2 regions of the Janthinobacterium rivuli genome follow, and region 2 is predicted to be linked to the other one. Evidence: predicted binding sites of a transcription regulator. Region 2 holds the regulator's gene; the other holds the start of a gene.
The links. Region 2 encodes FliA, which starts transcription of late flagellar genes. Its sites were predicted from a motif close to CTAAAGTTTNNNNNNNNNNNGCCGNTA; they were not measured.

Region 1: the regulator FliA is predicted to act here: its motif matches at 10,495-10,521, upstream of P9875_RS07510 (flagellar protein FliT).

What each region holds. Positions count from the first base shown of each region.
Region 1 is NZ_CP121464.1:1,671,223-1,686,008, forward strand. It holds gene P9875_RS07455 (AAA family ATPase) at 1-972, shown strand, start outside; gene P9875_RS07460 (general secretion pathway protein GspB) at 974-1,675, shown strand; gene P9875_RS07465 (alkaline phosphatase family protein) at 1,776-3,227, shown strand; gene mobB (molybdopterin-guanine dinucleotide biosynthesis protein B) at 3,322-3,858, shown strand; gene P9875_RS07475 (YjfB family protein) at 3,916-4,116, shown strand; gene P9875_RS07480 (DUF2282 domain-containing protein) at 4,384-4,686, shown strand; gene P9875_RS07485 (DUF692 family multinuclear iron-containing protein) at 4,704-6,326, shown strand; gene P9875_RS07490 (hypothetical protein) at 6,331-6,615, opposite strand; gene P9875_RS07495 (RNA-binding S4 domain-containing protein) at 6,724-6,945, opposite strand; gene fumC (class II fumarate hydratase) at 7,042-8,436, opposite strand; gene P9875_RS07505 (hypothetical protein) at 8,608-9,738, shown strand; gene P9875_RS07510 (flagellar protein FliT) at 10,155-10,406, opposite strand; gene P9875_RS07515 (HDOD domain-containing protein) at 10,630-11,457, opposite strand; gene P9875_RS07520 (M13 family metallopeptidase) at 11,596-13,665, shown strand; gene P9875_RS07525 (class I SAM-dependent methyltransferase) at 13,734-14,369, shown strand; gene P9875_RS07530 (CsbD family protein) at 14,545-14,730, shown strand.
Region 2 is NZ_CP121464.1:5,278,086-5,292,871, forward strand. It holds gene flgM (flagellar biosynthesis anti-sigma factor FlgM) at 1-49, shown strand, start outside; gene P9875_RS23950 (flagella synthesis protein FlgN) at 58-525, shown strand; gene P9875_RS23955 (hypothetical protein) at 544-1,398, opposite strand; gene P9875_RS23960 (translation initiation factor Sui1) at 1,472-1,834, opposite strand; gene motD (flagellar motor protein MotD) at 1,884-2,660, opposite strand; gene P9875_RS23970 (flagellar motor protein) at 2,666-3,412, opposite strand; gene P9875_RS23975 (RNA polymerase sigma factor FliA) at 3,394-4,125, opposite strand; gene P9875_RS23980 (MinD/ParA family ATP-binding protein) at 4,171-5,034, opposite strand; gene flhF (flagellar biosynthesis protein FlhF) at 5,027-6,355, opposite strand; gene flhA (flagellar biosynthesis protein FlhA) at 6,627-8,723, opposite strand; gene flhB (flagellar biosynthesis protein FlhB) at 8,720-9,913, opposite strand; gene P9875_RS24000 (fumarylacetoacetate hydrolase family protein) at 10,053-11,051, opposite strand; gene P9875_RS24005 (pseudouridine synthase) at 11,140-11,850, opposite strand; gene P9875_RS24010 (hypothetical protein) at 12,107-12,502, shown strand; gene P9875_RS24015 (S49 family peptidase) at 12,879-13,880, opposite strand; gene P9875_RS24020 (Rieske (2Fe-2S) protein) at 13,920-14,297, opposite strand; gene P9875_RS24025 (HAD-IIIA family hydrolase) at 14,294-14,786, opposite strand, start outside.

The DNA of each region.
Region 1 (14,786 bases), 2.7 Mb from region 2:
TTGATGGCGCAAATTCACGCCATGAGCCACGGCGTGCCGCGCCGCATCAACCTGCTGTGCGACCGCGCGCTGCTGGGCGCTTACGTGGAAAACCAGCCGCAAGTGACGCGCCAGATACTGCGCCGCGCCGCCGAGGAAGTGTTTGCGGAAGAGGGTAAGCCGGCTGCCGGACGGGGTCTGCGCTGGCCCCACGTGGCCGGTGGCGTGCTGGCCGGCGCCGTGGTCACGGCCGCGCTGGCCTGGCATTTCATGCCGCACGCGCCTGCCACAGTGGCCGTGGCGACAGCACCTGCCGTGGTGGCGCCGGCAGCGCCCGCTGCGGCAAGTGTTCCTGCGCCCGCGCCCGCCAGCGTGCCGGACCGCAACGCCATGCTGCGCCAACTGGCCAGCCTGTGGGGCGAGCAGTTACCGGCCGGCGACGCTTGCCAGGCGGGCGCGCGCGCCGGCCTGCGCTGCCTGCACAGCCGGGGCGGCATCGCCGAGCTGCGCGTGCTGGACCGTCCCGCCCTGTTGGCCTTGCGCGACGGGGAGGGCAGGGAACAGCTGGCGCTGCTGACGCGCTTGCAGGACGAGACGGCCACCTTGATGCTCGACGGTAAGCAGCAAAGCCTGCCGCTGTCCCAGCTGGCGCAGCGCAGCGATGGCGCTTTCACGACCTTCTGGCGTGCCCCGCGCGGCTGGCGCGACGAGGTGCCGCTGGGCGCCCGCGGCGCGGACGTGGACTGGCTGGCGCAGCGACTGGCGCAACAGCGGGGCTTGCCTGCGCCGGCCGCCAATCTGCCGCTCGACGCCGAGATGCAAGGCCAGCTGCGGGCTTTCCAGCAAAGCCAGAACCTGCGGGCCGATGGCCTGGCGGGTCCGAAAACGTATATACGCCTGATGCAGCTGGGTGACAATTCGGAGCCGCGCCTGAGCAGCGCAGCTCCTGCCGTGGCGGCGTCCGCTGCGACGGCAATGGTGGCGGGGAAATAAGATGTCCTACATACTAGAAGCACTGAAAAAATCGCAAGCCGAGCGCCAGCTGGGCGAGTTGCCGTCGATCCACGCACCGCAAGTGCAGCTGCACGATGCCGCCTCGTCCGGCGCGGCGCGGCGCGCGCCCGTCTGGCTGGCGCTGGGTGGCGTGACGGTAGCCGTGGTGGCCGCATTGCTGCTGTGGCAGCCTTGGCAGGCAGCAGCCACCGCACCGGCGGCAGTTGCTGTCGTCCCGACTGTGCTGGCCCAGGCTGTGCCCGCGCCTGTGCCGGTAGTCGTCCCGCCCGCAATCCCTGTGCCCGCGCCTGCGCCAGTGGTCGTGCCGGTGCCCGTGCCGCCAGCGGCCACCGCCGCGCCCGTGCACCATGCCAGGCCTGTGGCGGAACCAAAGCAGGAGTCGCCCGGCCAGGCCGCGCCGTCTGTCCCCGCTCCGGCGCCTGCCGTGCCCGTACCTGCGCCTGCTGCCGAAGAGACCGTCCCCGGCATGCGCGACTTGCCCGAGCCGATACAGCGGCAAATCCCTGCGGTCGCCATCGGCGGCTATATCTATTCGAAGAATCCGGCCGACCGCCTGCTGCTGATCGACAAGGTACTGCGCCACGAAGGCGAGGAGCTGGCGCCGGGACTGGTGCTGGAAAAGTTGCAGCCGAAGGCGGCCATCTTCAGTTTCAAGGGCTATCGCTACCGCGTGCCGTATTGAGTTGTTGTGCATCAAGGCCGGGCCGCCATAGCTGAACCATACTGGCCAGGCCTGGTCGAACCAGGGTCGCTGCGACCGTGTGCGCGGCCGGGGAGTTCTGATGATTGCTGCCGCAGCTGCTGGTGAGGGTGTTCTGGATGTGGGTGTGCCTGGAAACCTGGCGCGCATCGACCACATCGTCGTGCTGATGATGGAAAACCGCTCGTTTGACCACATGCTCGGCTACCTGAGCCTGGAAGGCGGGCGCGCCGATATCGATGGCTTGCAGGCCAGCCATGCCAATGTGCATGCGGGCGTCAGCTACCCCGTGCACCATTTGCGGCGCACGGCCTTTGGCCCGCAGCAAGACCCGTCGCATACGGGCATGTCGGTGGCGCAGCAATTGCAAAACAATAATGGCGGCTTTGTCGACGACTATGCGCAAACGCATCCGGGCGACCCCGACATCGATCTGGTGATGGGCTACTACAATGCATCCGACTTGCCCATGTACGATTTCCTGGCGCGGGAGTTCTGCGTCTGCGACCGCTGCTACAGTTCCGTGCCGGGCGCCACCTGGCCCAACCGCCTGTATGCCATCAGCGGCAAGGCGGCCGGCAGCCACGACAGCAAGCGCGTGCCCCTGTATGCGAACAAGTCCTTCGTGCGCCACCTCGAGCGTGCCCAGGTCAGCTGGAAATTCTATTCCGCCTGGAAGCCCTGGAGCCTGGCGCTGACGGACGACCATTACCGCTCGTCGGAAATGTACGAACCGTTCGGCTCCAGCGCGCGCCGCTATGGCTTCATCGGCGATGCGCTGGCGGGCGCCTTGCCCTCCGTCAGCTGGATCGATCCGCATTTCTTTGACAATGACGACCACCCGCCGGCCGATATCCGCGCCGGTCAGGCGCTGGTGGCGCAGGTCTACCAGGCCCTGTCGCGCGGTCCGGCCTGGGCGCGCACCTTGCTCATCCTCAGCTATGACGAGCACGGCGGCTTTTTCGACCATGTGCCGCCGGGCCCCGCCATCGATGACGACCCCGCGTTTCGCCGCTACGGCGTGCGCGTGCCCATGCTGCTCGTGTCGCCGCTGATCGCGCCGGGCAGCGTCAGCCACGAGGTGGTCGATCACACGTCGATCATCAAAACCATTTTGCAGCGCTTTTGCCGCGCCGCCGATGGCGCCTTGCCCCAGATGGGCGCGCGCGTGGCGGCCGCCAGCGGCCTGGGCGCCGTGCTGACCCTGGCGCAAGCGCGCGCCGCGCCTGCCGTGCCCGTTGCTGTGCTGGCGCAGCGGGCCGCATGGGAGGCGGAGGTGCGGGCGCAGGATTTTACGCCGCTGGCGCCCGCTTGCCAGCCTGATGGCGAAGTGGCGGCCGCTGCCGCCGTACCGTTCCAGTCCGATGCCGAGGCCGGCGCGATCGCCGCTCACCGGCAATTGGCGCGCGCGGCCAGGAATGCGCAGGCGGTGAATAGTAAAACCGCGGGAACGACAGCACCGAAGTCCACAGGCAGGCGCCGGCGGCAGGTGCCCGCCGGCGCGAAGAATGGTGGAAAACCTGGCGGCGCTTGACTTGGGCGATGCGCGGGGCAATGCGCGGCGCTGCGCCAGGCGGTCGCGCCCGTGGGGCTGCGTATAATCATTCCTTCTCAATCAAGGAGTGACCATGCACGATGCGATGCCCGCACACCCGGTACTCGGTGTGATCGGCCGTTCCGGTAGCGGCAAGACGACCCTGCTGGAATTTGTGGTGAAGGAACTGGCGGCGCGCGGCTTGCGCGTCAACCTGGTCAAGCACAGCCACCATGATCTGGCGCTGGAACCGCCGCAAAAAGACAGCGCCCGCCTGCGTTTGGCCGGGGCGGCGGAAGTGCTGGTGGCGTCGCCGTACCGTTTTGCCATCGTGCATGAGCTGCGCGGCGCGCCCGAGCCGAGCCTGGCGCAGCAATTGTCCCGCATGGGGCCGGCAGACCTGACCCTGGTCGAAGGTTTCAAGACGGATCCCATTCCCAAGCTGGAAGTGTTTCGTCCGGAAGTGGGACAGGCGCCCCTGTATCCGCACGACCCGCATGTGATCGCCGTGGCCTCCGACAGCCCGGCGCCGGCCGACTTGCGCGAAGGCGTGGAATGGCTGGACTTGAATGCGCGCGAGCACGTGCTGGCCTGGCTGCTGCTGCAGTTGCAAAATAAGCTGGAAAAATAAGTTAAAGGTTTGCCGCGGCCATCCGTTAATACTGGTAGAACCTCATTGGAGAAACGTATGGACGTCGGAAGCATTGCTCAACTGTCAACCACGATGGCGGAGACAGGCACGCGGCAAGCCGTCGGCTTGACTGTCCTGAAAAAAGCCCAGGATATCCAAAGCTCGACCGCCACTGCCTTGCTGGCAGCGTTGCCACCGGTACAGTCGGCGCCTAGCCTGCCGGCTCACCTCGGTAACCGCATCAACACGACCGCCTGAGCGCAGTCCCGCGGCGCCACTCTGGCGCTCGCACTACTTTACGCCCACACCACCGTCATCAACGGTGGCGAGTGGGCGTTTTTGTCTGCCTTTCCGCTTTCCCCCCTCCCTCTATAAAATTGACTGATTGAAGATGGTTCGCCATGGCGCGGCCGATTCAGTAGAATGACGTCCATCACCCCATGTTGCCCATCGTGCAGCCCGGGGCGTGCCGTGATTTGCCGCGATTACTTATCGATTACTTTGACCCATGCAAGAGGAATCCCCATGAACAAACGTCAAGCTCTCATCGCCGCCGCCCTCGCGGGCATCTGTGCCGGCACCACCCTCAACGCGGCCGCGCACGATGGCCCCGCTCCTGGCGACAAGGAAAAATGCTATGGCGTGGCCAAGGCAGGGCAGAACGATTGCGCCTCGTCCGATGGCGCGCATTCCTGCGCGGGCCAGGCGGAGGCGGACAACCTGCCGACCGAATGGACTTATGTTGCCAAGGGCACGTGCGAACAGGCGGGCGGCTCCGTCAAGCCCATCAAGGCCGGCAAGGCTGCCAAACCGGCCACGCAGCCCTAAGCGTCCGCCGCCTGCCCATGCCGCCGCCCATCCAGGCGCTTGCCGGCGTCGGCCTGCGCGCCGCGCATTACCGCGACTTCCTGGCGCGCAGGCCCAAGGTCGGCTGGCTGGAAGTGCACACTGAAAACTATCTGCAGCCGTCGGGCTGGGACTGGCACGTGTTGCGGACCTTGCGCCAGGATTACCCGATCAGCCTGCATGGCGTGGGGCTGGGCCTGGGTTCCGCGCGGGGCTTTTCCGAAGCCCATTTGCAGCGTGTGCGCGCCGTGGTCGAGCGCATCGAACCGGCCCTCGTGTCGGAACACCTGAGCTGGGGCGCCGTGGCGCAGCAGCAACTCAATGATCTGTTACCGCTGGCCTTGAATGGCGCCGCCCTGGATTTGTTATGCGCACGAGTGGGGCGGGTACAGGACGTGCTGAAAAGGCCGATCTTGCTGGAGAATGTCTCCACTTGCCTGCGTTTTGCCGACGATGCCATGAGCGAGGCGCAATTCCTGGCAGAGCTGGCGCGCCGTAGCGGCTGCGGCCTGCTGCTCGATATCAATAACCTGTATGTGAACCAGTGCAACCACGGCGAAGACGCTTTGGCGGCCATGCAGTCGATCGCCCCAGGCAGCGTGGGCGAGCTGCACCTGGGCGGCCATCTGCTGACGCCGCACGCCGTGATCGACCATCATGGCGCCGCCGTGGCCGATCCCGTCTGGGATTTGTATGCGGCCGCCTTGCTGCGCTTTGGCGCCATGCCTACCCTGGTCGAATGGGATACGGACTTGCCCGCCCTCGATGTCCTGCTGGGCGAGGCGGACAAGGCGCAAGCCATGCTGGCGCGCCATGCGCCGCAAGCGCCATGGCAGGGAACGGTGCTGCCGTCCCCGCCGCCGCCCGTGTTGCTTGACGCGCTGGCGGCCGGCCAGCAAGCGTTTGCCACAGCCTTGCTCGATGCTGTGGCGCCCCTGCCAGCGTTCGCGGGAGAAGCCGTGCCGCAGCGTTTCTCGCTGTACCGCGGCAACGTGAGCGCCACCTGGCGCCGCACCCTGGGCCACGCCTACCCCGTCGTGCTGGCGCTGGTGGGCGAGGCATTCTTTGGCGGCCTGGCGCGCGCGTATGGCCGCCAGTACCCGTCCGATAGCGCCGACTTGAATGAGTTTGGTGCCCGTTTCGCCGATTTTCTCGCCAGTTTCCCGCCTGTGGCCGAATTGCCTTACCTGCCGGACATGGCGCGCCTGGAATGGGCCGTGCACCTGGCCCATTACGCGGCCGATGCGCAGGGCCTGGCGCCCGAGTCGCTGGCCGCCCTGCATCCCGATCAACTGGAAGCGCGGCGTTTCAGCTTGCATCCCGCTTGCGCCTTGCTGGCGTCCAGCTGGCAAGTGGCGGCCCTGTGGCAGGCGCATCAGGAAGGTGAGGGGCAGGGGAAGTTTCCGCAGGAGTTGCAGGTGGCCAGCTGGGCGCTCGTATGCCGGACGCGCTGGAAGGCGCAGGTGCTGGTAGTGGATGCGGCCGCGCATGCGGCCTTGGTCATGTTGCAGCAGGGGCAGACGTTTGGCGCCGCGCTCGATGCGGCGTTCGAGCTGGACCCGGCATTCGACCTGGCCGCCCACTTGCGCCAGTGGCTGGCGCACGCGGTGTTGACGGCGTGACAGTTTACTCGAAGGCCCGCAGCAGGCGCGCTTCGCCCGTCTGATCGCGGTACAGGGCATTCGCGGCCAGGGTGGCGTCCATCATGCGCGTGACTTGCTCTTCTTCAAAGCGGGCCAGCTCGGCCGTGGCCGCGACGAGGGCCAGTTCCAGCCTGGCGCGCGCGCTCTGGTACAGGCTGCTGGTGTATTTGTCTGTGTTACGCAGCAATTCTTCCGCGTTTTCTATTACCTGGCGCAAGTCGCCGATCAGGCGTTCCTGGCTGCGCGTACCTTGTTCGGGCTGGTCCATGGCGCTCCCCTTCTGCAATCGATATTTATCTGACAATAACGACGTGTTGCAGCTTGATCCAGGCAGCCAGCTGGACGCATGGGGCCGCTTTCGCACCCCATGCGGGAATCAGACAGGAGCGACGACCGTGATACGGATATCGCCCACGCTGACGACCTGGTCGGCGCGGATCTTGGCGGTCTTGCGCAATTCCTTCTTGCCATCGACCTTCACCACGCCGCTATCGACCATGACCTTGCCTGCGCCACCGCTGTCGCACAGGCCGACCAGCTTCAACAGCTGGTTCAGCTCGACGAACTCGGATGTTAAATCAAAGCTTACTTTTTGCATTGTATCCCTTATTGCAACGATGTGTTTTCAACACTGAATGACGGTGTCAACTAAGATCATAGTTTACATGAAGCGAGGGAGAATGCAGGCTGAGCCTTAACTTTTGTTGGGCCGCGTCATCTCCAGGGGCACGATCCACGCGGCGAATTGCTCTTCCGTCACAAAGCCCAAGGCCAGCGCCGCTTCCTTCAAGGTCGTGCCTTCATGCTGGGCCTGCTTGGCGATTTGCGCCGCCTTGTCGTAGCCGATGTGCGGCGCCAGCGCCGTGACCAGCATCAAGGAACGCTCCATCAGGTCGGCGATGCGTGCACGGTTCGGTTCGATGCCGTGGGCGCAATGTTCGTCGAAGCTGCGCATGCCGTCGCCCAGCAGGCGCGCGCTTTGCAGGAAGTTGTGCGCAATCAAGGGCTTGAAGACGTTCAGCTCGAAATTGCCCGAGGCGCCGCCCACCGTGATGGCGACGTCGTTGCCGAACACCTGGCAGCACAGCATGGTCAGCGCTTCGCACTGGGTAGGATTGACCTTGCCCGGCATGATGGAGCTGCCCGGCTCGTTTTCCGGTATCGTGATTTCACCGAGGCCGGAACGGGGGCCGGAGGCCATCCAGCGCACGTCGTTGGCTATTTTCATCAGGGCCGTGGCCAGGGTTTTCAGCGCGCCATGGGCGGCGACGAGGGCATCGTGGGCGGCCAGGGCGGCAAACTTGTTGCTGGCCGTCTCGAACGGCTGGCCCGTCAGGCGCGCCAGTTCTTGCGCGATGCGGCCGGCAAATTCCACGTGGGCATTCAAGCCCGTGCCCACGGCCGTGCCGCCGGCGGCCAGTTGCAGCAGCGGCGGCAACGATGCCGTGATGATGTGCTCGGCAAAGTCCAGCTGCGCCACGTAGCCGGAAAATTCCTGGCCCAGGGTCAGCGGCGTCGCATCCTGCAAATGGGTGCGGCCGATTTTGACGATGTCGGCAAATTCCGTCGCTTTCGCGTCCAGGGTGGCGCGCAGCTGGCGCAGCGGCGGCAAGACCGTGTTGGCGACTGCCAGGGCGGCCGCCACGTGTATGGCGGTGGGAAAGATATCGTTCGAGGACTGGCCCAGGTTGACGTCGTCGTTCGGATGCAGCAGACGCTCGGCACCGCGCAAGCCGCCGATCAGCTCGGAGCCGCGGTTGGCCAGCACTTCATTCATGTTCATATTGCTTTGCGTGCCAGAGCCCGTCTGCCAGACGGCCAGCGGGAATTCTGCGTCATGCTTGCCGGCCAGCACTTCGTCGGCCGCCTGCGTGATGGCGATGGCTTTCTTGCCATCTAGTAATCCCAAGTCCAGGTTGACGTGGGCGGCCGCGCGCTTGACGGTGGCCAGGGCGGCGATCAGTTCGGGCGGCATCTTTTCCGTGGAGATATGGAAGTGCTCAAGCGAGCGCTGCGTTTGCGCTCCCCACAGCCGGTCGGCGGGTACGTCGATCGGGCCGAAACTGTCGCGTTCGATTCTGCTACTCATGACATCCCTTTCATCGATAGAGGTGGATCGAGTGTACTCCAGGCGTCAAAAAGGCACAGGATGATGCTGTATTGCATCATTTTTGCCGTGGCCCATCTATATTTTTGCGATTTCCTGCCGTTAAAGACAGGCGAGTCCCCCTTCTTATCCTGTTATCAAAGCGATCAGTCCATGCACAGCAGCATTATTCTCCGTTGGTCCCTGATCGCGTGCGCCGCCGCCAGCCTGGCCATGCCGCCCGTCATGGCGGCCGAACTGGGTGAGATGGCCGTGCTGTCGCACGTGGGCCAGCCCTTGCTGGCCGAGATCGAACTGACGGCACTGGCGCCCGAGGAGGCCAATGGCGTGGCCGTGCGCCTGGCCTCGCCCGATGTGTACCGCGGTGGCGGCATCGGCATGGATCCGGCCCTGCAGGGGTTGACGATCAGCCCGCTGGAGCGCGGTGGCCGCCATTATGTGCGCGTGACTACGCGGCAAGCGATCCAGGCGGGCCACGTGCATCTGTATTTATTGCTGGGCAGTGGCAATGGCGCCGTCGTGCGCCTGGGCACCCTGTGGCTGACGCCGGCGCCGCCTGCTGCCGCTGCCGTCAGTGCGCCAGCCAGGCCCGCCGTTCCGGTGCCCATGCCCATGCCTGTCCCCGCGCCGTTGCCACGCGCAGTGACTGGCGCGCCGTTGCCCGATGCTGCCGCGCTGGCGGCCCGCGCGCGTGCCGAGGGCCTGGTACGCCCGGCGCGCGTGTTCGTGCCGCCGCCCGCCGCGCCCACACCGGCTGCGCCCGCGCTGCGTGCGCCGCCGCTGCGCCGCGCCACAGCGCCCGTGGCCGCTTGCGCACCGCAGGCGGATGCCGGGCAGGCGCAAGCGTGCGTGGCGCTGGATGAGAAAAATGCGGCCCTGAATGACAAGCTCGGCGAATTGGAGGGCAAGATCGGCGCCTTGCAAAAGGCGCTGGCTCAGCCCGCCGCCGCCGCCATTGCTGCGCCGGCTGCCGCGCCTGCCGAGGCGCCGGCGCCGCATGCCAAGCCCAAGCCCCTGCACGCGGCGCCAGCCGCTGACAAGAAGGCGGGCGGCAATGGCTTGCTGTGGCTCGGTATCGGCACCGTGGCCTTCCTGTTGCTGACGGCGCTCATCGTGTATGTCGTGCGCAAGCGCAAGCAGGCGGCAGTGCCGGGCGCGCCGTCGAAATACTGGGTCTTGCTGCGCAAACCGTTCCGCCGCAAGAAAAAGGATGTGCCCGTGCTGACGGAGGCGGTGGAGGACGGAACGGTAGCCGAGCCGGAACCGGAGCCGTTCTCGCGTTAATCGTGCTGCAAAGCTGCGCTACAATTTGATATAAAAAAAGATATTGAAAAAAGACATGGATATGCTTGCCAATCGCGTTGCCTATTTCTTAAAGATGGTGTTATGATTAATTCAGTGGACTTGCTCTACGACAAAACAGCCCCAGCCTGGCGCAGTCACCAACGATAGTGTGGCGCGGCAAACAGGTGTAGCGTTGCATAAACGCCTGGGTCTGGAAGCGGTTCGCGATGCCGACGATGTGCTCGCGAACGCCGGATGCAACCGGCAGCGAGGCGACGCCAGGAGATACCTGGGGCTCGCCTTCCAAATTCCCCCTCCTTGTTCCCGAGCGCCGCAACTGCCGCGCTCCTTGCTCAGGCGGTAGATGTAAAAAAAGCACCCGCGGGTGCTTTTGTCGTTTCTGGTGCTGCAGCTTCTTACATGCGGGCGCGCGCGCCCTGCATGGCGCTCGGCAGCTGCGTCATCCACGGTTCCGTGATGGCGCGGATTTCGCGGTCGTTTGCCAGAATTTGCTTGAGCAAATCGATCTTGCGCAGGCGCGAGGCGCCGGCCAGGGCAGGCACCTTGCCCGTCATGGTCGCGCTGGCGGCGCTGGCGCACTGGTTTTCCAGGGCATCCAAGTCATTCCAGTCGCTCGAACGTGCGGCCACGACCATTTTATTGGTCATTCCTGCAATATTTTCATACATCGAGAGAACGTCGTTGGAGGTCATGAGCACACCCGTAACTAGTGAATGGATTACCGCTTGTCTAGATTAACGGCAGGTCCTGGGGGAACTTGAGGGTGTTTTTGAAAAAAAAGTGAAAATAATTTGGATAGTTTTGGCGGGCTGCCGAAATCGCCCGCCAAGCCGCATGGATGCTGGGCCGACGATGCCGGCGCTGATGGATTTATTTGACGAGTTCTTCCAGTCCCGCGCTCAGTTCGGTGGGCGGCGGCATCTTGTCGACCAGCACCGAGGGCGGCAAACCGAGCGCTTCGGCCACGTTGCTGGGGTAGCAGGCGATGATTTCTTCATTGCTCAACGCGTTTTCATCGATGCGTGCGCGCCAGGCGGCCAGGTGGATGATGGCGGCCAGGCGGTTCAGCGGCGCCTTGGCCAGCGGATCGGGAAAGGCGGCGATGGCCTCGGCAAAGGCAGGGGGGAACTTCCAGCGGCGTGCCAGTTCGGCGCCCACCTGCGCATAGTCATAGCCCAGGGAAACCCGCTCCGCGTCAAGCCGGCGCGCGTCGAGCGGCGGGGCGATCTTGTCGAGCTGCATGGCTTGTTCGGGCATGGCTGCATGGATCACCAGTTGACCGATCGCATGCATCATGCCGATGGTGAACGCCAGATCCTGGTTGTCGCCCGTCTGTCTGGCGATCCAGCGGGCCGACACGGCGCTGTGCAGGCTGTAGCGCCAGAATTGCGGCAGATTCAGTCCCGGCACGGCCTTGTAGCCGCTGACCAGGCCCGAACTGATGACGAGCGTGCGCACGGTTACAAAGCCGAGCATCAGCACGGCGTCTTCCACCGTGCCGATGCTGCGCGAGACGTGGTAATACGCCGAGTTGGCCAGCCGCAGCAGCTTGGCGCTCAAGGCCGGGTCCGCTCCCAGCTGCCGGGCGATGTCTTCGGTGGCGATGGCGGGGTTGTCGAAACTGCGCACCAGTTCATCGACGATCTTCGGGGCGGCAGGCAGGGCGTGGGGTTGCTGAAACAGCGCTTCCAGTTGCATGGCAATCTCCTTGGCATTCGCGCGGCGCGGGGTCGTGAAACTATAGGCCGATTTTTTGTCCGCATGCAAAAAAATTCCGGGGCGCTTTTTTCATGGGAAACAGGCTATGATTTTGACTATTCCATCGAAAGGATCGCCATGCACGGTTTGCGTTTTTCCTGGTCCCGGACGCCAGTCCAGGCCGCCATCATCCTCGCCCTGGCCGGCGTGTCGCTGGCCGGCTTGCCCGCCCAGGCGCATGGCCAGCAGGCGGCCGCCAGCGCCGTTGTTCCCGCTGCCCCCACGGCCTTGCCCGGCGACGATTTCTACGATTACGTGAATGGCGACTGGCTGCGCAAGACGGAGATTCCCGCCGACCGCAGCAGCTGGGGCTCGTTCGCCATCCTCGCCAACGCCACCAACGAGCGCATCATCGGTCTCGTCGAAGGCTTGTCGGCGGCGCCGCAGGCCGATGCCTCGGCGCGCCAGGTCAGCGATTTTTACCGTTCGTGGATGGATGAATCGGCTATCGAAGCGAAAGGCTGGGCGCCGATCAAGCCGCTGCTGAAGAAAATCGATGGCATACGCGACCAGGCGGGACTGGCCCGCGCGCTGGGCGAAAGCTTGCGCGCCGATGTCGACCCGCTCAACGCCACCAATTTTTATACGGAAAACCTGTTCGGCCTGTGGGTGGCGCAAGACTTGAACGACACCACGCGCAATGTGGCGTATCTGCTGCAGGGCGGGCTGGGCTTGCCTGACCGCGCGTTCTACCAGGGCGACAGCGCCCGCATGCAGGGCTTGCGCGCCGGCTACCAGGCGCATATCGCGGCCATGCTCAAGCAGGCCGGCTACAGCGATGCGCCGGCCCGCGCCGCGCGCGTGTTTGCGCTGGAGCAGCAAATTGCCGCCAGCCACGCCAGCCGCGAGGATTCGGCCGATGTCGCCAAGGGCAATAATGCGTGGCGCGCCGCCGACTTCGCCAGCAAGGCGCCTGGACTGGACTGGAAAGCCTTCTTCCAGGCGGCCGGTCTGGGCCAGCAGACGGATTTCATCGTCTGGCATCCGACGGCCATGACGGGCAGCGCGGCCCTGGTGGGTAGCGTGCCGCTGGCCACGTGGAAGGATTTTCTGGCCTTCCACGCCATCAATCATTTCAGCACGATTTTGCCGAAGGCGGCCGCCGAGCAGCGCTTCGCCTTCTATGGCAGCGCCCTGAGCGGCACGCCGCAGCAGTCGCCGCGCAGCAAGCGCGCACTGGCGGCAACCAACGCGGCCCTGAGCGACGCCGTCGGCAAGCTGTACGTGGAGCGCTATTTCCCGCCGGAATCGAAGGCCCGCGTGCAGGAGATGGTGACGAATATCGTCGCCGCCTTCTCGCGCCGCATCGACAAGCTGGACTGGATGGCGCCGGCCACCAAGGCGCAGGCGCAGGAAAAACTCAAGACGCTGTACGTGGGCGTGGGCTATCCGGAGCGCTGGGACAGCTATGCGGGCTTGCGCGTGGTGCGTGGCGACGCGCTGGGCAATGTGCAGCGCGCGGAACAGTTCCACTATCGTCAGGAGCTGGCCAAGCTGGGCCAGTCGCCCGACCGCAAGGCCTGGGCCATGCCGGCCCAGCTGGTCAACGCCGTCAACCTGCCGCTGCAAAATGCGCTGAACTTCCCGGCCGCCATCCTGCAGCCGCCGTTTTTCGACCCGCAAGCATCCGATGCGGCCAACTATGGCGGCATCGGCGCCACCATCGGCCACGAGATCAGCCACAGTTTTGACGACCAGGGCGCCCAGTTCGACGCCCAGGGCAAGCTGCGCGACTGGTGGACGCCGGCCGACCTGGCGCATTTCCAGACAGCATCCAAGCAACTGGTGGCGCAGTTCGCGGCCTATAAACCGTTCCCCGACCTGGCCGTGAATGGCCAGCTGACCCTGAGCGAAAACCTGGCCGACCTGGCCGGCGTGGCGGCCGCGCATGACGCGTTCACCCTGTCGCAGCAGGGCAAACCGGTGCAGCCTGGTGCGGACCGCGATTTCTTCATCGGCTACGGCGTCAGCTGGCGCAGCAAGGCGCGCGAAGCGGCGGCGCGCCAGCAAATCCTCACGGACGGCCATGCGCCGGCGCAATACCGCGCCGCCACCGTGCGCAACCTCGACGCCTGGTACCCGGCCTTCGACGTCCAGCCGGGGCAGCAGCTGTACCTGGCGCCGGAGCAGCGCGTGCGCGTCTGGTAGTCATTGACGGTGCCGCACGCCTAGCGCGCCGGCACCGTAAAATGGCGGAACATATCGACAGGACCGCCATGAAGCCGAACCCGCAGCAAGACCCCATCCACGCCATCACGGGCCGCACCCTGGCCCATTACGACGCCAGCGCCGAGCAGTTTTTCGAAGGCACGCGCGACCACGACGTCAGCCAGAACATCAGCGCGCTGCTGGCCGCCATCGGCAAGCCGGCGCCGCTGGCGATCCTCGACCTCGGTTGCGGCCCGGGCCGCGATCTGAAAGCGTTCACGGCCATGGGCCACCATGCGACCGGCGTCGATGGCAGCGCCCGCTTCGTCGAGATGGCGCGCGCCTACAGCGGCTGCACCGTCTGGCGGCAGGATTTCGTCGACCTCGACCTGCCTGCCGGTCACTTCGACGGCGTGTTCGCCAATGCCGTGCTGTTCCACGTGCCCAGCGCCGCCTTGCCCGGTGTGCTGCGCGCTTTGGTCGCGTGCCTGAAGCCCGGCGGTGTGTTGTTCAGCTCGAACCCGCGCGGGCAGAACCAGGAAGGCTGGAATGGCGCCCGCTACGGCAGCTACCACGACGAAGCGACGTGGGCCGCCTACCTGCAGGCGGCCGGTTTCAGCCTGATCGAGCAGTATTACCGTCCGCCCGGCTTGCCGCGCGAGCAGCAGCCGTGGCTGGCGACGGTCTGGCGCAAAGCGGGCTGATTTCGCGTCATTAGCTGATTTTTGGCATGTGTTAGGGACCGTACATAGTTTTTGCAACCTCAAGCGTAGTATGGACACATCGACACGCAGCAAGCAGTTTGCAACAGCGTGTGAGCCGCAGTACCGGCCCTTCGGGGCAGGACAACAGATGTACCAACTACAGTGAGGATCCATCATGAACAAAGATCAAGTCGAAGGTAAACTGAAGGAAGTCGGCGGTAAAATCCAGGAACAAGCTGGTAAACTGGTCGGCAGCGAAGAACAGCAAGCCAAGGGCCTGGCAAACCAGGTCGAAGGCAAAGTGCAGAAGAAAGTGGGCGATGTGAAAGATGCGGTCGAGACCGTAACGCGCAAGCCATAATCTGACGCACGCATAAAAAAACCGCCGCCTGTCGCGAGACAGGCGGCGGTTTTCAT
Region 2 (14,786 bases):
CGGTCTCCTCGACACGGTCAAGGACTTGCTGCACTCACGAAATAGATAGGTTCCCTCATGCAATCAGTGACTCCGTTTTCCAGCCTGCGCGACGAGCAACAGCTCATGACCACATTGCTGGCATTGATGAAAGAAGAACAGCGGCATCTGGTTGCGGCTGACATCGATGCAATCACGGAGCTCACCGTACGCAAGACAGCACTCGTAGGACAATTGAGCCAGCTGGCGGCGCAACGCCACCAGGCGCTGGCGGCAGCGGGCTTTCTCGCCGCCGAAGCGGGCATGGAAGACTGGCTGGTCGGCGCCAATGAAGCGGAAGCGGCGCCCCTGTGGAAAGCCTTGCTCGAGACGACGCGCGAAGCCAAGGAGCAGAACCGCCTGAACAGCCTGCTCGTCAACAAGCACATGGTACATACGCAAGGCGCCCTGAACGCCATGCGCCCCCCGGCCCAAAGCGGCAATTTCTACGGCCCCAGCGGCCAAGCAACGACGAACACGGCCAGCCGGCGCGTCGTCATCGGCTAATTTCCCTTATTGAGCAGTTCAACCGTGCGCGGGACGCCCCGCGTGCTGGCGCCATTTCGCCACGATGGCTTGCGCCCTGGCGCTGGCGGCCGCCTGCTGCTCCGGCGTCAGTTCCGCCTGCAGCCAGTGCCAGTATTCATCCTGATATGGATTGGTGACGCCGGGCGCGAGGATATCGTCGTAGACCTGGCGCAGGGCCAGCAGGTAGCCATACGCCTGCGGCGCATCCTTCCGTACCACCTCGCCATCGCGCAGGTAGGCCATCATCAGCGTCGACACGCTGCTCAGTTCCGCCTCGTCCGCCTGCGCCGTCAGCTGGGCGATGGCTTGCCGCTTCCACGCCAGCACCAGCGGATCGTCGGGACGGTTGCGCAGCGCGCTGCGGTCGCCGAACGGGCCTTCCGACAGGAACAGGGTGGCGGCGCCGGGCACGCCGCCTTGCGCGGCGCTGGCCAGGTAGCCCAGGCGATCCTCGCGCTGGCGCTGCGTCAGCCCCCCGCACAACTGCTGCTGGGCGGCTTTTTCTTCCGCCGTCATCTCGCGTCCCAGTTCGAATTCCAGCCCCGGCAAGCGGCTTTCGCGCTGGAAGACGATGCAGTCGTCGATCAGGTTGAAGGCCGCATACGCGTCTTCCGCCCTGCCGCTGGCGGCCAGGCGGTCTAGCCGCCGCGCCAGGGTCACGGCAACGGGCGCGGCATCGGCGGCCGGGGTGGCGTCGATATTCAGATACGACGCCAGGCTGCGCCCCGCCGGCGTGCTGGCGGCAACGGCGACAGGTTCCGGCGCGCCGCCGTCGGGTGCGGGCCAGTACACGAGCGCCAGCACGGCCGCGATGGCGGCGGCGATGGCGATGCCGGTGAATTTGACGTTCATGGAGACGATGCGCGTGGATGGGAAGCGCACGTTACCACAGGCGCGCGGCAGCGGGCCGCACGCCTGTGCATCCTCAGCCGCCGGCCTTTTTCGCCTGGTGGCCCAGCTTGGCCAGCGCGGCCAGTATGGTGTCGACATGGTCGCCCTGCACTTCGATCACGCCATCCTTGACCGTGCCGCCCGAGCCGCACTGCGTGCGCAACTGCTTGCCCAGCAGGGCCAGCGCGATGGCGTCCAGCGCCAAGCCTTTTACCACCGTGGCGCTCTTGCCACCGCGGCCCTTGGTCTGGCGCGACACGCGCACCGCGCCGTCGCCGATTGGCGCCGCTTTGGCTTGCGCCTTGCACGCGCATTGCGCCAGCGGCTGGCGGCAGGCGGGACACATGCGGCCCGTTTCGGTGGAATAGACGAGACCGCCCAGGGAGCTGCTTTTCATGAGGAAGAGATAAAAGAGAGAATGCCGCGATTGTACCAAGCGGCGGCGTTCAATTGGCTGGCGCCACGGGCGCCGTCGGCACTTCCGTCACCGTTTCGGGGATGCCCGACAAAATCGTCACGGCGACCCGGCGGTTGCGCGCGCGCCCTTCCGCCGTTTCATTGGGCGCCACGGGAATATTGTCGGCGTGGCCGACGGCCGTCAGGCGCGAGGCCTTGACGCCACTGGCGATGAACAGGCGCACCACGGCGCTGGCGCGCGCGGCCGACAATTCCCAGTTCGAGGCAAAGTTCGAATTGCTGATCGGCTGCACGTCCGTATGCCCTTCCACCTGCACGTCGTGCGTATCGTCCTTGAGCAGCACGGCCACGGCGCGCAGGGCCTGGTCCGACTCCGTCGTCAGGCGCGCCGCACCCGGATCGAACAGCACGCTGGCATTGATTTCCACGCTCACGCCGCGGCTTGTCTGCGTGACGCGCACCTTGCCCTCCTTCACCAGCGGCGCCAGGGTCGACGTCAGGTCCTGCGCCAGGCGCGTCATGTGTTCGCGCTCGCGGCGGATGGCTTCCGTGCGGCGCTTCAGGGCGGGATTCGGCAAAGGAATGGCCTGCGGCGCTTCCATGATGATGGGCGGCGCACCCTTTTCCAGGCTGAAGGCCTGGCCGATGGCATTCTGGAAGACGCGATACTTGCCTTCGTTGACTTGCGAAATGGCGTACATGACGACGAAGAAGGCGAACAGCAGGGTAATGAAGTCGGCATACGAGATCAGCCAGCGGTCCTGGTTGTCCGGTTCCTCGTCATACTTCCTGCGCGCGCGCCGCATCATGGTCAATGCTCGTGCAAGAGACTGGACACGCGCTCTTCGATGATGCGCGTATGGTCGCCCGTGGCGATGTCGTACAGCACGGCGGCCGTGATTTCGTATTGCAGCACGCGGCGCGAGACGATGGCCTTGAGTTTATTCGCCACCGGCAGGAACAGCAGGTTGGCCAGGCCCACGCCATAAATCGTCGACACGAACGCCACGGCGATGCCGCCACCTAATTTACTCGGGTCGGTGAGGTTTTCCATCACGTGTATCAGGCCCAGCACGGCGCCCAGGATGCCGATGGTGGGCGAATAACCGGCCGCCGATTCCCACACCTTGACGGCCTGGCGCTCGGCCATCTCGTAGGCGGAGATTTCCACATCGAGCAGCTGGCGCAGCTTGTCGGGCGCGATGCCGTCGACGATCATGCGCAAACCCTTGGCGTTGAAACGGTCGGCCGTGTTTTCCATCAGGCGCTCGAGCGCCAGCGTCCCGTCGCGGCGCGCCGTCAGACTCCAGAGTCCGATGTCGCGCGCCAGCGCGGCGCGCGTGTCGGCGGGCGGCAGGAAGACCCAGCGCAGCATTTCCAGGCCGCGCACAAAAGTACGCAGCCGCGTTTGCAGCAGCACGGCGCCGAAGGTGCCGATGACCACGATGGCGAAGGCGGCAGGCTGCAGCAGGGAGGCCATCTTGCCCCCTTCCAGCGCCTGGCCGACCAACAGGCCCGCCAGCGCCAGCGCCAGCCCGATTACGCTGGACCAGTCCACGCCAGCTCCCTCAAGGTTGCGCGCAGGCGCGCGACGGCCTGGGTATGCAGCTGCGAGACGCGCGATTCGGATACGCCCATCACCGCGCCGATCTCCTTCAGGTTCAGCTCTTCTTCGTAATACAGGCCCATGAGTATTTTCTCGCGTGGCGGCAGCGCGTCGATGGCATCGATCACGGATTGCCGGAAATCGGTATCGAGCAGGGAACGCAAGGGGTCGCTGTCCTCGTCCACGCAATGGCGGTCGAGGAAGCTGTCATTGCCGTCCGGGTCATGAAAGTCTTCGTAGTACACGAGCTGGTGGCCGCCGCCGTCGCCCAGCATTTCCTGGTAGTCGGCCAGCGACATCTTGAGCAGTTTCGCCACTTCCGACTCCGTCGGCGGGTGGCCGAGGCGCTGCTGCAAGGTGCTCATCGCCTCTTCGATCTTGCGCATGTTCTGGCGCATGCTGCGCGGCAGCCAGTCGCTGGTGCGCAATTCGTCGAGCATGGCGCCGCGGATGCGCAGCACGGCATACGTCTCGAACTGCGCGCCATGCGTCTCTTCATAGCGGCTGATGGCATCGAGCAGGCCGATCATGCCGGCCTGGATCAGGTCATCGACCTCGACCGAAGGCGGCAATTTCGCCTTCATATGGTGCGCCAGACGCTTCACCAGCGGAATATGCTCCGTCAGCAAATAGTCCTTGTTCGATTTCCCTTTGACCGTGTACATAGGCTGCTTATTGTTTTCTCATCTTATCTGGTGCTACGGTTGGCTTCAGGCGCTGAACTGGTGCGGGCTCCCCGTCTGGTACAAGGTGCCGCCCAGCACCGGCGCCGCCGAACGGGCCAGCCGCTCGGCCAGTCCGCGAAACGCCACCGAGGCGCCCGCCAGCGGAAACGCATCGACCACGCTGCGGCCCAGGCGCGCCGCGCGGTGCAGATACTCATCGGCAGGCACCGAACCCATCGAGGTCAGCTTCACGGCCAGGTAGCGGCTCGCCGCCTGCGCCATATTATCGTATACCACTTTTGCTTCGGATTCGGAAGCGCCGGTGACGAGGATGCCGAACGGACGGCGTCCCAGTTCCTGGCTCAGGCGCTTGATCAGGCAGTACGCCGCCTTGATCGAGGTGGCGCTGGTAGAGACTTGCACGACGATATCGGACGAAGCCATCAAGGGCACGGGGAAGCAGTCGCCCTCGTCGGCCATGACGCCGTCGACCAGCACGATGCCGCTCTGGCGCGCCAGCACCTCGAAGGTCTTGCCCAGGCGGCGCAGTTCGTCCTCGCCCGCATAGTCCATGCTGTCCATCAAATGGTTGCGCGCGCCCAGGCTGGCCACGCCGAAGCCTTGCGGCACCTGGTGGATGACCTGGTTCAAGCCGCACTGCTGGCGCGCCACGTCGCGCAGGCTGGCGCCGTGCGCCAGGCCCAGGCGCGCAGCCACGCCATCGCTGCCGCCGCTGGCGTCGAGCAGCAGCACGTCATTGCCGCCGTAGGCGAGCGAAGCGCCCAGGTTGACCAGCATGGCGCCCTTGTCGTCCTGCGGCGTGGCCGACAGGAACGTCATGACGCGCGGCTGCGGGCCGGCCAGCATGCGGCGCAAGCCTTCGGCCTGATCGAAATCAAAATTAGCCAAGGTGCACCCCGCGCGCTTCATTGTTGCGGGCGGCCGCCTGCGCCATCAGCAGCGGCAGTTCGGCATCGGAAAACTGCGTGGCCGCCGAGTCGCGCTTGAGCTTGAAGGCGCGGTCGATCAGGTAGCCGCGGTCGGCCAGGTACAGGTCTTCCGGCACGCGCTGGCCGTTCGACACATAAAACAGGTTCAGCTTCTGGCGGATCACCACGTCGAGCACATTGCCGATCGAGGCCGCTTCATCGAGCTTGGTCATGATGCAGCCGGCCAGGCCGCTACCCTGGTAGGCGCGCACCACTTCGTTGAGGGTTTCCTGCGTCGCCGTCGAGTTCAGGCACAGCAGGCGTTTTACATCGGCGCCGGCGCCCGACAGCATGGCCACCTGTTCCGTCACCATCTGGTCGCGCTGGCTCACGCCGACCGTATCGATCAGCACCGTGTGCTTGTTCTTCAATTCTTTCAGGGCGATGCGCAGGTCCGCCTCGTCCTTCACGGAATGCACCATCACGCCGAGGATCTTGCCGTAGATGCGCAACTGTTCGTGCGCGCCGATACGGTAGGCGTCCGTGGTGATCAGGGCCAGCTTTTCCGGGCCGTGGCGCATCACGCAGCGCGCCGCCAGCTTGGCCGTGCTGGTGGTCTTGCCGACGCCGGTTGGGCCGACCAGCGCAAACACGCCGCCCTGCTCCAGCATGGCGTCTTCATTGGCGACCGTATTGAGGTTGCGGCTCAGGACGGTCTTGATCCAGCGCATGCTTTGCGCGCCATCGAGGCCGGCGGGCAACTTGTCGATCAGGTAGCGCGCCAGGCTGGCCGAAAAACCGGCGGCCAGCATTTCGCGCAGCACGACGGCTTTTTGCGGCTCGCGCTGCTGCGTCGAACCCCACGAGATTTCCGCCAGCTGGGTTTCCATCATGCCGCGCATGGCGCGGATTTCATTCATCATGCCGCTCATCTCGGCGGCGGCGTTCTCTTTGACGTGCGCCAGCGCGCTGGCCATCATCTGCTGCATGCGGGCCATGTCCACTGGCTCGGAGGCAGCCTGGCGCGGCGCGGCAGGACGTGGCGTGGCCGGGCGCTGGGCCGGGGCGGCCGGACGCTGCGGCGTGGCGAACTGGGTCTGCAACTGAGGACGGGGCTGGGCCATTTCGGACGCGGCCGGCGGCGACGCCAGCGAAGCGGCATCATCATTGGCCAGCGCGAGGATTTCCACCACCCCATCGGCCTGGCGGTTCGACAGGATCACGGCGTCAGGGCCCAGCGCTTCGCGCACCTTGCGCAGCGCATCGCGCGACGAGGCGCCCGTAAATTTCTTCACATTCATGACCGGCCTCCCAGGGCGGGGGTGGCGCAATATTGGCTGAACTGTGTGACCATCGTCGACTCCTGTTGCTTGAGTGCTGTCTTCCACATGGACACAGATCACCCGGACAGTTTCCATTATTAGCGATGCTTGCAGGAAATGATCGAAGGAACAGGACGGGAAAGTACCCGTTATTCAGTTTGCCGGGAGGAAATTGATGTTTATTTGACCAAAAGCAACAACTGGGGTCGAACCCTGAGGGTTCGACCCCGGCCCTTCGCTTGGGTTTGCTTTATTGCGCGCCCACCAGCGCCGTGACGCGGATCGTCTTGGTTTCCGGCACTTCCGCATGCGACAGCACCTTGAGTTGCGGCAAGGCGCGGCGCAGGAAGCGCGACAGCAGGGCGCGCAGCGGCGCCGGCACCAGCAGCACCGGCGTCAGGCCCAGCGCTTCCTGCTGCTGCGCAGCCAGGCCCGCCTGGTGCGCGATGGTGTCGGCCAGGCCCGGCTCGATGCCGGCGCCATCGCCGCCATTGCCCATCGCTTGCATCAGCAGCCGCTCGAGGCGGCTGTCGAGGGTCATCACGGACAGTTCGGCCGCGCCGGGGAACAGTTGCTGCACGATGGCGCGGCCCAGGGCCACGCGCACCAGCGCCGTCAGCTCGTTCGGGTCTTGCGTGCTGACCGTATGCTCGGCCAGGGTTTCGATGATGCTGCGCATGTCGCGGATGTGCACGCCCTCGGCCAGCAGGTTCTGCAGCACCTTTTGCAGGGTCGACAGCGACAGCATCTTCGGCACCAGGTCTTCCACCAGGCGCGGCGCATCCTTGCCCAGATGGTCGAGCAGGGATTGGACTTCCGCGCGACCCAGCAGTTCCGACGCGTGCGAGGTGATCAGGTGGTTCAGGTGCGTGGCCACCACGGTGCCCGCGTCGACCACCGTGTAGCCCATCGATTGCGCCTGGTCGCGCAAGCTGGCGTCGATCCAGGTGGCGGGCAAGCCGAAAGCGGGGTCGTTGGTGGCCAGGCCCGGCAAGGTGCCGCTGGCCATGCCGGGGTTGATCGCCAGGAACTGGCCGTTGAACGCTTCGCCCACGCCCACTTCCACGCCCTTGAGGGTGATGCGGTAGGCGGACGGCTTCAATTCCAGATTGTCGCGGATATGTACGGGCGGCGCCAGGAAGCCCACTTCCTGGGCAAATTTCTTGCGGATACCCTTGATGCGCTTGAGCAATTCGCCACCCTGCGTCTTGTCGACCAGGGGAATCAAACGGTAGCCCACTTCCAGGCCCAGCGTATCGACGGGCATGATGTCTTGCCAGCTGGCTTCTTCCTGCTCCGGCGCCACGGTCGCTTGCGGCGCTTCGGCCGGCTTTTCGGCCGCCTCTTTTTCCTGCGTGCGTTTTTTGCTGATCAGATAGGCGGAACCGGCCAGCAACGACGCCAGCAGGATGAAGACCATGTTCGGCATGCCGGGAATCAATCCCATGCCGCCGATGATGCCGGCGGTAATATAGAGCACTTGCGGTTTCGCAAACAATTGCCCCACCAGCTGGGTGCCGATGTCCTGTTCGCTGGCCACGCGCGAGACGACGATACCGGCCGCCGTGGAAATGATCAGCGAAGGAATCTGCGCCACCAGGCCGTCACCGATGGCCAGCAGGGTGTAGTTCTTGAGTGCGTCGGCAAAGCCCATGTCGTGCTGCAGCAGGCCCACCAGCAAGCCGCCGACGATGTTGATGACGGTCACCATGATGCCGGCGATGGCGTCGCCGCGCACGTATTTGCTGGCACCGTCCATGGCGCCATAGAATTCCGCTTCCTGCGCCACTTCCGTGCGGCGGCGGCGCGCTTCGTCTTCGCCGATCAGGCCGGCGTTCAGGTCGGCGTCGATGGCCATCTGTTTACCGGGCATCGCGTCCAGCGCGAAACGGGCGCCCACCTCGGCGATACGGCCCGCACCCTTGGTCACCACCGTAAAGTTGATGATCGTCAAAATAATGAAGACCACGATACCGACCGTGTAGTTTCCGCCAATCAAGAAGTGACCGAACGCTTCAATCACTTTACCGGCCGCGTCGGCGCCCGTATGGCCTTCCGTCAGCACCACGCGCGTGGACGCCACGTTCAGCGACAGGCGCAGCATGGTCGACACGAGCAAGATGGTCGGGAAGGCCATGAAGTCGAGCGGCTTGACCGTGTACAGCGCCGTCAGCAGCACGATGATGGACAGCGCGATATTAAAACTGAAGAAGATGTCGAGGATGAAGGCCGGCAGCGGCAGCACCATCATCGCCAGCAGCATAATGATGATGATAGGCGCGGCGATGCCCTTGCTGGCGTTGCCACCCATTCCACTGAGCCAGGCTGGCATTCTCAGGCCGTTCATGGTGTACTTCCTTTATTCTTGTCTGCTGCGCCGGCTGCGGGCGGTGTCTGCGATGCGGGATTGTGCGGGTCGAGCTCGGGCGGCACGTCGAGTTTCTTCGGCTTGTCGGGGCGCTCGCCCTGGCCCTTGCCATAGCTGCGCAGCTGGAACACATAGGCCAGCACTTCGGCCACGGCGCCATACAGCGCCTCGGGAATCTCGTCGCCGATGTCCGTATGCTGGTACAGCGCGCGCGCCAGGGCCGGCGCTTCCAGGATGGCGACCTTGTGCTCGCCCGCCAGTTCGCGGATCTTCGCGGCCACCTCGTCGATGCCCTTGGCCACCACCTGCGGCGCGCCGCGCGAATTCTCGCCATACTTCAAGGCCACCGCGTAGTGGGTAGGATTGGTCACCACCACGTCGGCCTTCGGTACGTCGGCCATCATGCGGCGGCGCGACATTTCATGCTGCATCTGGCGGATCTTCGCCTTGATCTGCGGATTGCCGTCCGACTCTTTCGACTCTTGCTTGACTTCCTGCAAGGACATTTTCATCTTGTTGGCGTAGTGCCACATCTGGTATGGACCGTCGATGGCGGCGATCAGGCCCAGCGCGCCGACGATCAACAGGAAGGCCGTGATCAGCAGGCTGATCAGATGGGCCGAGCCGGCGCGCAGCGATTCCACCGACAAGCCCAGCACGGCGTCCTTTTGATGCTGCATCACCATCCAGGCCACGACGCCGACGACGAGGGTCTTGGCGATGGCCTTGAGCAATTCCACCAACGCATTCTTCGAAAACATATTGCCCAGGCCGCGAATCGGGTTGAGCTTGCCAAAATTGGGGGTGAACGCCTTGGAACTGAACAGCCAGCCGCCCACCAGCACGGGCGAGGCCAGGGCGACGAGCATGATGGCCAGCGCGTACGGCAGGCAAGTGAGCAAGACGGAGCCCACGTCGTAGCCGATGCGCAACATCATCGCGTCGGGATTGAGGATCTGCTCGCGGTCCAGGGTCAGGCCGGAAACCATCACGGCCGTCAGCCGCCGCACGATGGCGTCGCCGGCAAACCACAGGCAGCAGCCGGACGCCATCAACACAGTAAACGTTGCCACTTCACGCGATCGCGGAACGTCGCCTTCCTCACGCGCCTGCTCGAGGCGCTTCGGTGACGCGGCTTCGGTCTTTTCTGCGTCGCTGTCTTCCGACATCAATCAACTCCGGTGAAGTCCTGCAGCCTGGCTAGGCGCAATACGGACTGGGCATGACGCATTATCGGTTTAATTAGCGCAACGCCATCAAGGGAAAAGGAGGGCTAATCCCCTGCTTTTCCTTTGCTCTCCAGTAACCTTAGCGGGACTTCCTAGCCTCTGCCTGCTTGACGGTCTGCTCGATGGCGCCAAACAGCGACTTGCCGTCATCGCCCAGCATTTCCAGACGAACCACATCGCCAAACAGCAGGAATGGCGTGCTGGCGACGCCATCGGCGATCATCTCCTGGTTACGTCGTTCAACGATACTGGAAAACCCCTTCTTGACTTCCTTGTTGGCGACGCCGCCCGCGCTGACCACGCTGCCGGCGCGCGCATTGCGCGTCTGGCACAGATGGGCCAGCAATTGCGGGTAATTGAAGGCCATGTCGGCGCCCGCGTGGGGCTGGCCCGTCAACTTGCCGTTCAGGCTGCAGCGCAGGGCGTAATGCACCTTGCCGCCGCGCCAGGCGTCGCCCAGCTCATCGGGCGTAATCGCCACGGGCGAGCAGGTCATGGCCGGTTTCGCCTGCAGGAAACCGTAACCACTGGCTTGCTCGTCGGCCGCCAGGTTGCGCAAGGTCACGTCGTTGACCAGCATCAGCAGCTTGATGTTCAGGTGCGCCTGGTCGGGCGTCGAGCCCATGGCCACGTCGTCCGTGATGGCGGCGATGCCTGCCTCGTAATCGATGCCCCACTGCTCGTGCGCCAGGGTGATGTCGTCATGGGCGCCGAGGAAATCGTCGCTGGCGCCCTGGTACAGGCGCGGCGCCTCGCGCAAGTTGGCGGGCACATCAACGCCAGCCGCCTTGCAGGCCCGCTCGATCTGCTGCAGGTAGGATGCGCCGGCCACACGCAAGCTGCTGCGCGGCAAGGGCGCCATGCAGTTGGCCGGATCGAACTCGAAAGCGCGATGACCGCGGCCGCTGTTGATGGTCTGGTACAGCAAATCGAGCTGGGGCGCGATGAAGCTCCAGTCGTCGAGCGCCTTTTGCAGGGTCGGGGCGATGCCATCGGCCAGGTGGGCCGTTTTCAGGTCGCGCGAGACGACAGCCAGCTGGCCGTCGCGCGTGCCATCCTTCAGGGTTGCTAATTTCATGGGCGGGAAACTTCGTCAAATGCAGGCAATAGGAGGCTAAAGACGCCAAAAAGCCGGGACATCCCCGGCTTTGGCGGTCTGGAGGAATTTAGGCCAGCAGCGCGATCTGCTCGGGAGTCAGATAGCACCAGTCGCCTTCGGCGATGCCCAGCGATTCCAGGGTCAGGCTGCCGATGGCGGAACGGTGCAGCGCGCTGCAATGGTTGCCGGCGGCGGCCAGCATGCGCTTGACCTGGTGGTATTTGCCTTGTTCAAGCACGATTTCCAGCTGGTGTTCGCCGAGCTTGACGCAGACGAGGGCCGCCAGCGGGGCCGGTTCGTCATGCAATTGCACGCCAGCCAACAGCAGGGCTACCAGCTCATCCGTCACGGGCTCTTGCGTAGTAGCCTGGTAAATCTTGGGAACGTGGCGCTTCGGCGACGATTGCGCATGGATAAACGGCCCATCGTCGGACATCAGCAGCATGCCGGTCGTATCGTGGTCGAGCCGGCCGACGGGCTGGACTTCGCGCCAGGTGAATTGTTCCGGCAGCAAGGTCAGCACGCCAGGATGATGGCTGGGTTTGCGCGAGCATTCGAAGTTGGCGGGCTTGTTCAGCGCCAGGTAGAGGTGCGCGCGGTAGACCCACTCTTCTTCGAACACGTGCAGCACCAGGCCGTCGGTCTCGACGGTGGTGCGGTAATTGGTCTGGGTGACGCCATCGATGACGACATCGCCATCCTCGATGAGGGAACGACAATATTTACGGGTGCCAAAACCCTGCGATTGCAGGATGCGGTCTAGGGATAATTTACTCATGGGCGTGACTTTACCAGAAGCGGCTGGCAGCGTGAAGCGGCGGCAGCTGGCGCCTGCACAGCGGTCCAGGCTGCACGAAACCATGGCGCATGCAGAAATACCAAAAAGAACAAGGTGAGATTTGGCGAGAAATGGTTGATTCTTTTGAGAAATATCAAGCGCTCGAAATATCGCGTTGATAGACTGAAACTTCGTTAGGAATCCGCCTAACGAGCTTTAGGAATAATAACCAAGCAACGACTCACAAGGACATTGTATGAAGCATACCGATACCATCGCCTTACAAGGCAGCATCGCCGACATGCGCCAACGCATCGCCGCGGAACAGGCGGCCATGCACAAAGTCAGGCTCGGCGTGGCCCGCTGGAGCAGCGCCCCGGCGCCGCACGATGCGGACGCGCCGCCAGCGCCTGCAGGCCAGACGCACTGGCATGCCGAGGCGCAATGCCATTTCATGTGCTGGCTGGAACTGGGCGGTTTTGCGCATGCGGACGCGAACGCGGAGAGCGACAGCGTCACCGCGCCTGCCATGGCGGACATGCCGCCCGACACCAGCGCAAACAGCAGCGCCAACAGCAACGCCAGTGCAGCGGCGGCCCGGCAGGCAAGCACCGCGCTCCTGCCCGCGCACTGCAACGGCTGCGCCGCCTGAGCGCGGCCCATGCGACCAGCCATGCCCCGCCCTCGCATGCCTGCCTTGCCCGCACGCCCAGCTCAGACAACAACATCCAGCCACACCGCCCCATCTTGCACACACAAAAGGAAACGGCGGCATTGCGCCGCCGTTCCCAAGCCCCATCGGGACTTTAGTGAGGAATGTAAATTCACTCAAAACCACATCTGCGATGCGGCGAGTAGTTCCAGGACCTGCCAATCAAGTTAGTACTGACAACATAGTTGATATATCGCCCCTCCTTGAAAAGAACTACGCTTTCACTATAGCCCAAGCAGCCCCTTTTTCAAGCCTATTTACCACCTTATTGAAAATCATTCTCGACTGGCTTGCCTGCCTGCTAACAGTGATGTTCTCAGCGCAACGCCGGTTGTGACTGTTGCACGGCTGCCTTCATGGCGCCCGCGCCCATGGCGGCGCCAAACTTCTTGAGTACCCGTTCCGGCAAGCCTTCATGCTGCGTGTAGTCGACGATGTCTTCCGCCTTGACGACGTCGCGCGCCACGCTGTCAACCGTGCCGAAGTCGTCGGCCAGGCCCATTTCAACGGCTTTCGCGCCCGTCCAGTACAGGCCCGAGAAGGTGTCAGGGGTTTCCTTCAGGCGCTTGCCCCGTCCCGCGCGCACGACGTCGATGAATTGCTGGTGGATTTCATTGAGCATGCTCTGCGCATACGCCTTGTGCTTTTCCGTCAGGGGGCTGAATGGATCCATGAAACCCTTGTTCTCGCCCGCCGTCAGCAAACGGCGCTCGACGCCGACCTTTTCCATCACGCCCGTAAAGCCGAAGCCATCCATCAGCACGCCGATGGAGCCGACCACGCTGGCCTTGTTGACGTAGATGCGGTCGGCGGCCGCCGCGATGTAATAGCCGCCCGAGGCGCACATTTCATCGACCACCACATACAAAGGCTTGTCCGGATAGCCCTTGCGCAGGCGCTGCATCTCGTCGACGATCATGCCGGCCTGCACGGGACTGCCACCGGGACTATTAATATGCAGCACCACGGCCACGGAGCCGGCGTCGGAAAACGCCTTGTCCAGCGCGGGGATGACGACGGCGGCCGAGCCGCTGCCTTCGGACTCGATGGCGCCGCTGATGTCGATCAGGGCCGTATGGCGGCCCAGGGTTTCGCTGTCGTCGGCCGTGTTGTAGTCATAAAATACCCACAGGGCGAACAGCACGATCAGCAGGCCGAAAACCTTGAAAAAGATGCTCCAGCGGCGGTGCGCGCGTTGCTCTTGCAAAGTGGCAAATACCAGCTTTTCCAGCACGTCGCGCTCCCAGTGTCCCGCAGGGGCGCCGTGGCCGGCGGCTGGCGCGCTGCTGTCCAGCTTGTCATTCGTGTTATCGCTCATGGTTCACTTTGCTTAAATTACAGAAGGCCTGCCCCGGCCTCAGGCCGGCAATGGCTGGACATATTCGTCGGGCTGCCAGTACAGCTGGCCATCACGCTCGGCCACGGCAATCGGACGCAAGCGTCCGCCCTTGCAGGGGCCGCCTGCGCACAGGCCGCTTTCCGGCACATAGATGGCGCCATGCGTCGAACACATCAGATACAAACCGCTGGACTCGAAAAACTCGCCTTCCGCCCAGTCCAGTTCGATCGGCACGTGGGCGCAACGGTTCAGGTAGCCATACGCCTTGCCGCCGTGGCGCACGACAAAGCCCGTGGTCGCTTCGCCACCGGCCGAAACGGGAAAGCGCACGCCCTTGCCGCCGTCAGCCACGGCGTCGGCGGCGCAAATGTAAATATCGACAACATCGTTCATCATGCGTGCTCGCTCAGCCATTGATGCAGGTCGGCCACCGTGGCGGCCGAATACAGGGGATTGCAAGCTTGCAACTGCGCCACGGGATGCGCCCCATACTCTACGGCAATACCAGCCGCGCCTGCATTGCTTGCCATCAATAAATCATGACTGGTGTCGCCGATCATCACGGTACGGCGCATATCCTGCCCCAGTTCGCGCGTCAGCTCCTGCAGCATGGCCGGATGGGGCTTGGAAAAGGTTTCGTCAGCACAACGCGTCGCATCGAACAGGGACAGCAGCTTGACGGCATTCAGGGAGCGGTTCAGGCCGACACGGCTCTTGCCCGTGGCAACGGCGAGAAAGTAGGCTTGTTGCGACAGTTCCTGCAACATTTCGTAGACGCCAGGAAACAGCGCCAGTTCGTGGTCGCGCGACAGGTAGTGATAACGGTAGCGTTCCGCCATGCGCGCATGGTATTTCGGCTCCACGTCGGGCATCACCAGCTGCATG